Regions from separate parts of the Alteromonas sp. CI.11.F.A3 genome, predicted to be linked through region 1. Evidence: predicted binding sites of a transcription regulator. Region 1 holds the regulator's gene; each other region holds the start of a gene.
The links. Region 1 encodes MetJ, which represses methionine synthesis genes. Its sites were predicted from a motif close to TAGACGTCTAGACGTCTA; they were not measured.
Positions count from the first base shown of each region.

Region 1 (2,279 bases):
CGGAAGAATTCATTAATACCGTTGCCAATATTGCAGATACGTTTGGCGGAATTAACCTAGAAGATATTAAAGCCCCAGAGTGCTTTGAAATAGAACAAGAACTCATTAAGCGCTGTAATATTCCGGTATTCCATGATGATCAACATGGTACTGCCATTGTAACGGCAGCCGGCATGTTGAACGCCATTGAAATTCAGGGCAAAAATATCGAAAGCGCCAAAATAGTTTGTATGGGTGCGGGTGCAGCAGCGGTAGCCTGTATGGAATTGCTTATTAAATGTGGCGCGCAACGAGAGCGCATTTACATGTTAGACAGAAAAGGGGTTATTCATACCCGCCGTGAAGACCTTACGGAACACAAACGTTTGTTTGCCAATAATACCGATAAACGTACGTTAGAAGATGTGATGGAAGGCGCTGATATTTTTGTAGGCGTATCTGGCCCAGATGTATTGCCGCCAGAAACCTTGGCATTAATGGGGCCTAACCCGATTGTTTTTGCATGCTCTAACCCCGACCCTGAAATTAAGCCTGAATTGGCTCACGAAGTTCGAAATGATTTAATTATTGCAACGGGGCGTTCTGATTACCCTAATCAGGTTAACAATGTTCTTTGCTTTCCGTTCATTTTCCGTGGCGCATTGGATGTTCGCGCAACGGCCATTAACGACGAAATGAAAGTGGCAGCGGTAGAAGCACTCCGCGCGATTACCAAAGAGCCCGTACCAGAATCTGTGTTAGCGGCTAGCAATAGCAAAAGCTTAACCTTTGGCAAAGAATATATTATTCCTAAACCAATGGATCCTCGCCTTTGTGAACGCATAGCCTCTGCAGTGTCGAAAGCGGCGATTGAATCTGGTGTTGCAAGGCTTCCAGAAGTACCGAACCGCGCAGAGTAAAGGCAGTATAATCGAATAACTGGGCGCGCAGCCTTGTATTCGATTATTATAAAAAACGGCAATTTTCATTGCCGTTTTTTTAATCTTCTTGTTCGTTTTCAATAGAAACGTCTATACCCATATCTTCCATTATGCGTCTTGCCTCAGCAGGTACACGATTAGGGTTATCTTTTCTCAAATCTTCGTCATCCGGTAATGGCTGACCTGTAAATGCGTGAAGAAACGCTTCACATAACAATTCTGAATTCGTCGCATGACGTAAATTGTTTATTTGTCTACGCGTACGTTCATCGGTTAATGCTTTTAGCACATTAATAGGAATAGAAACGGTGACTTTCTTTACCTGTTCACTCTTTTTACCGTGCTCTGCGTAGGGATGAATATACTTACCGTTCCACTCTGCCATGATGCTAACTCTGTCTGATCTTATTTATGTTATGAAGAGAAATTCTAAACAAGTTGACGAAAAGGTCAATTGAGCAGTGTAAACCTCTTGACGTCTAGACGTAAATTCTTTAATTTAGCCGTCTAAACGTCCATAAAAGAGTAATTTTACCATGGTTTCTTACGCACAAGGTGTCGATGCACTGAATCAGTCCCTCTCGGAACTGCGTGACATTGATGTGTCATTTGAGTTTTTTCCACCAAAATCTGAGAAAATGGAACAAACCTTGTGGAAGTCGGTTGAACGTTTAGCACCATTAAAACCGAGTTACATGTCGGTGACCTATGGAGCAAACAGCGGTGAGCGTGATCGCACCCATGACGTGGTAAAACGAATTCAACAACAAACTGGGGTTGCGGCCGTCCCTCACCTCACATGTGTTGATGCAAGCCGTGATGAACTTAAACAAATTGCGCAAGACTACTGGGATTCAGGCATTCGTCGTATTGTTGCTCTTCGTGGTGATTTACCGCCAGGTGTGAAAGATACCGAAATGTATGCCTCTGATTTAGTGGCGCTACTAAAAGATGTAGCCGATTTCGATATCTCAGTGGCCGCCTACCCTGAAAAACACCCTGAAGCACCGAATGCCCAATTCGATTTATTAAACCTTAAACGCAAAGCAGAAGCCGGTGCGAGCGAAGCTATTTCTCAGTTTTTCTTCGACACCAGTGTATTTTTGCGTTTTCGTGACCGTGCAGCAGCTGCAGGTATCGACCTAGACCTAGTGCCTGGCATACTGCCAGTAACCAATTACCAGACTTTGGTAAAGTTCGCTGGGTTCACGAATGTACATGTGCCTGGGTTCTTACACAAAATGTTCGATGGACTTGACGATGACGATCAAGCTACTCGGAACCTCATTGGTGCTAACATCGCGATGGATCAGGTTAAGGTACTTGCCAAAGAAGGCGTGAAGCATTTTCATTTTTACA
Region 1 covers NZ_CP136708.1:651,576-653,854, reverse strand. The annotation lists gene R1T43_RS02865 (malic enzyme-like NAD(P)-binding protein) at 1-899, shown strand, start outside; gene metJ (met regulon transcriptional regulator MetJ) at 979-1,305, opposite strand; gene metF (methylenetetrahydrofolate reductase) at 1,457-2,279, shown strand, end outside.

Region 2 (2,279 bases), 580 kb from region 1:
TGATTAGCTAAATGGGTCTTCTGATATTTTTTACTAACCATAGCGCCAAGCTAGAAACGCTAGAGTTAATAAAGGTTAACGCCATGTCGTGGGAAGGTATTGTTGAATTTTGCGCTGTTGCTAGTACCGGCAGTTTTACTTCCGCAGCGGCTAAGTTAGACACGTCTGGTGCGCAAATCAGTAGAAAAGTCGCCAACGTGGAAAAGCGTTTGGGGGTGAAGTTATTTAACCGCACTACTCGAAGTGTGTCTTTAACCCAAGCTGGGCATATTTATTTTGAGCAATGCCAACCCGCACTGAAAGCTTTAGAAGATGCTGAACTGAACGTGAGCCAACTTCAGAAAGTGCCTCAAGGACTGATTAAGCTTACTGTGCCCGTCGCCTTTGGCGAGGCCTTCATTGCGCCGCTAATTAATCAATTCTTAAAAAAATACGAAGGCATAGAAGTAGAGTGCCGTTTTACTAACGACACTATGGATATTATTGATGAAGGGTTCGACCTTGCTATCCGCATCGGCAATTTAGAAGACTCGACAATGGTGGCCAAAAAGCTGGCTACCCGGCAGCTATATGTTTGCGCCAGCCCTGCATATTTACATGCTTTTCCTGCACCGAAGAGTACCGACAAGCTAAGCGAACATCAGTGCTTAGTAGGTTCACAGCCTCATTGGCGCTTTCATTATAATGGGCAAGTGCAAACAGTACGGGTAAAGGGGCGAGTGAAATATAACAGTGGTAATGCGCTACATCATGCTGCCTTAGCCGGGCTGGGCTTAGTGCAACTGCCTGGTTTTTATGTGCGTGACTCGCTAGCAACAGGCAAGTTAATTGAAGTGCTATCGCCCTATCGAGACAAGCGAGAGGCGGTATGGGCACTGTTCCCATCGAATAGGCATTTAGTGCCGAAAATACGCTTGTTAGTAGATTTTTTATCGGCGAAGTTAATTGATGATGAATAGTGAGTTTCGCTATATTCTTTGCCACTTATAATGGATTATCGCTGAAATCGAAACATGAAATGGTTTGTGTTTCACTTTTTGCAATACAGTATGGTGAAAACTGCGGTTGACAGATAGACGTCTATACGGCAAATTGACCCTATGAAAACGATTCTTCTTATTGGCACCACCGGCATTATGATTACCACCTTAAAACGGGCGGTCGCTGGCTAGTGCAAGTAAGCATAAGACAACGAAAGCCCGCCCTCACAGAGAGCGGGCTTTTTTTTACTCACGTCATAGTAACCGATTAAAGCAGTAACCTGGCGTAACCGATATAGGAGCAGCACATGAAAGTCTTAAAGTTTGGGGGCTCATCACTTGCCGACGCACCGCGCTACTTGCGCGTGACCGACATTAGCACGGCCACCCACCAAACCGATGGCGCTGCAGTGGTACTTTCTGCCCCTAAAGGGGTGACGAATGCATTGTCACTTTTATGTGAGCAAGCAGCCGCTGGCGAAGATTTCCACCCTCTATTTGAAAAATTAACGTCTACCGTAACTGGTATTGCTGATGCCTTAAACGAAGAGCTTAGCGGCTTCGCTCATGCAGATGTCACCGACTTCATTCACGCGCAACTGCGTGTACTTAATCAACACCTTGATGGTATTAAATTGTTAGGTGTAGCGCCTGACAATATTGCAGCCGGAATATTGAGTATTGGTGAATACATCTCGGTAACGTTATTTAGTGGTATTTTGACGGCTAAAGGCGTAAAAAATCGTATTATCGACCCTGTAACTTACATTCTTGCAGAAGGCGAGTATCTCGATAGCATTGCAGATGTATCGTTGAGCAAAGCCCGCTTTACCGATGTGCCAAACGACGGCAGTGAGTTATTGGTGATGCCAGGGTTCGTTGCGGCTAACGAGGTTGGTGAGAAAGTCACGCTTGGTCGTAATGGTTCTGACTACTCAGCGGCTATCTTAGCGGCGTGTATCGATGCGAGTTGTTGTGAAATCTGGACTGATGTAGATGGTGTTTATAACGCCGATCCAAATCAGGTTGAAGGCGCAGTGTTGCTTGATAAGTTAACGTATCAAGAAGCCATGGAGCTTTCTTATTTTGGTGCCAAAGTACTTCATCCAAAAACGATTGGCCCGATTGCACAGCACCATATTCCTTGCCTGATTCGTAATACCCTAAATCCTGCTGCTCCTGGTACGTTAATTAGTAACGAAGCCAGTGAAAAATGGACCTCGGTTAAAGGCATCTCTCAACTTGAAAATGTCACTATGTTCAACGTGGCAGGACCTGGTCTTAAAGGTATGGTTGGCA
Region 2 covers NZ_CP136708.1:1,227,214-1,229,492, forward strand. The annotation lists gene R1T43_RS05205 (LysR substrate-binding domain-containing protein) at 84-959, shown strand; gene thrA (bifunctional aspartate kinase/homoserine dehydrogenase I) at 1,289-2,279, shown strand, end outside.
Region 2: thrA (bifunctional aspartate kinase/homoserine dehydrogenase I) is a predicted target of MetJ. The motif match lies at 1,074-1,091, and genes of this name have one in related genera.

Region 3 (2,279 bases), 1.4 Mb from region 1:
GATCTTTACCAGAGAAAGCACCACCACCGTGACGGGCCATACCACCGTAGGTATCTACAATGATTTTACGGCCAGTTAAACCACAGTCACCAACTGGACCACCTATAACAAAGCGACCGGTAGGGTTAATGTGAAATTGAGTGTTGCTATTAAGCCATTCGCTAGGAAGCACCGGTTTAATAATTTCTTCCATTACTGCTTCACGTACTTGTGCAGTAGAAACAGAGTCACAATGCTGCGTAGAAAGTACTACCGCATCAATGCCTACAGGCTTGTCGTTTTCGTATTTAAACGTAATTTGGCTTTTTGCATCTGGGCGTAAAAAGTCTAGCTTGCCAGATTTTCTTACTTCAGCTTGTTTTTGAACCAAGCGGTGAGAGTAAGTAATTGGCGCTGGCATCAGTACGTCAGTTTCGTCACTGGCGTAACCGAACATAAGGCCTTGGTCGCCCGCACCTTGTTCTTCTAGACTTTCGCGGTCAACACCTTGGTTGATATCTGGCGACTGTTTACCAATGGCGTTTAATACTGCACAAGAGTCAGCATCGAAACCCATATCAGAATGAACGTAGCCTATGTCTCTTACGGTTTTACGTGTGATTTCTTCAATATCAACCCACGCTGAGGTAGTGACTTCACCACCTACTAATACCATTCCGGTTTTAACGTAGGTCTCACAGGCCACGCGGGCACGAGGATCTTGCTCTAGAATAGCATCTAGAACCGCATCTGAAATTTGATCGGCGATTTTGTCCGGGTGTCCTTCAGACACAGACTCGGAGGTGAATAAATGCGTGGCCATACATGCTCCATAAGCGTTTATTGTTCAAAATAGGTGAGTATTGTACTAAAACAAGGTATAAATACCAGTCTTTACTTCTAGACGTCTAAAAGTCCTTTCGTTACGATTTGTTGACAGTGGCGGATCACTTTTACAGATAATTGAGTAAATTTAGCCACGCTTGCCCAAAGAAGCGATAATGGTTAGCAAAGGAATGATGTGAATATTCACTATTTTAGCCAACTTTCGGTAATGGCAATGAAAAGCCATTGAACTGAATGGTGGCATGGGTAAGAATAACGCCCACATTAAGATATACAGCAATGCAGCGCTTTAAGGTTGAACAAAGGGATTTTGCCCACAGTGTTCCCTTAGCGAAATTCAGCTACAAAATAAATCAGGAGACAACATGCCCTCTCGTCGTGAACTTGCCAATGCCATCCGTGCTTTAAGCATGGACGCTGTTCAACAGGCCAAATCTGGTCACCCAGGCGCCCCTATGGGGATGGCTGATATTGCCGAGGTACTGTGGGGTGATTTTCTATCACACAACCCTGCAAATCCGTCTTGGGCAAACAGAGACCGCTTCGTGCTTTCAAACGGTCACGGCTCTATGCTGTTGTACTCTTTGCTTCATCTTTCAGGCTATGAACTGCCTATTGAAGAGCTTAAGAACTTCCGTCAGCTACATTCTAAAACGCCAGGGCATCCAGAATATGGGTACGCCCCTGGTGTTGAAACAACTACTGGCCCGTTAGGTCAAGGCGTAAGTAACGCCGTGGGTATGGCGCTAGCCGAGAAAGTATTAGCGGCGCAGTTTAACCGTGACGGTCACGATATTGTCGATCACTACACATACACTTTCATGGGCGATGGTTGCCTTATGGAAGGTATTTCTCATGAAACTTGTTCCCTTGCTGGCACATTAGGCCTTGGTAAACTTATCGGTTTCTGGGATGACAACGGCATTTCAATTGACGGTGAAGTTGAAGGTTGGTTTACCGACGACACGCCAGCACGCTTTAAAAGCTACGGCTGGGAAGTGATTGAAGGTGTTGACGGTCATGATCCAGAGCAAATTAAAGCAGCCATTGAGCAAGCTAAATCGAACAGCGCTCAGCCTACGCTTATTTGCTGTAAAACCGTGATTGGTTTTGGTTCGCCAAACAAAGAAGGCACTGAGTCTTGTCACGGTGCACCATTAGGTGATGACGAAATTATTGCTACTCGTGAAAAGCTTGGGTGGAAACACGGTGCATTTGACATTCCAGACGACATTTATGCCGGTTGGGATGCGAAAGGCAAAGGCGGCGACGCTGAAAGTGCGTGGAACGATGCCTTCGCAGCATACGAAAGTGCTTACCCTGAATTAGCGGCTGAATTCAAGCGTCGTGTCAATGGCGACTTGCCAGCAGACTTCAGCGATAAAGCCGACAAAATCATTGCTGATTTGCAAGCTAACCCGCAAAACATTGCGTCACGTAAAGCATCACAAAAT
Region 3 covers NZ_CP136708.1:3,911,619-3,913,897, reverse strand. The annotation lists gene metK (methionine adenosyltransferase) at 1-802, opposite strand, end outside; gene tkt (transketolase) at 1,191-2,279, shown strand, end outside.
Region 3: metK (methionine adenosyltransferase) is a predicted target of MetJ. The motif match lies at 873-890, and genes of this name have one in related genera.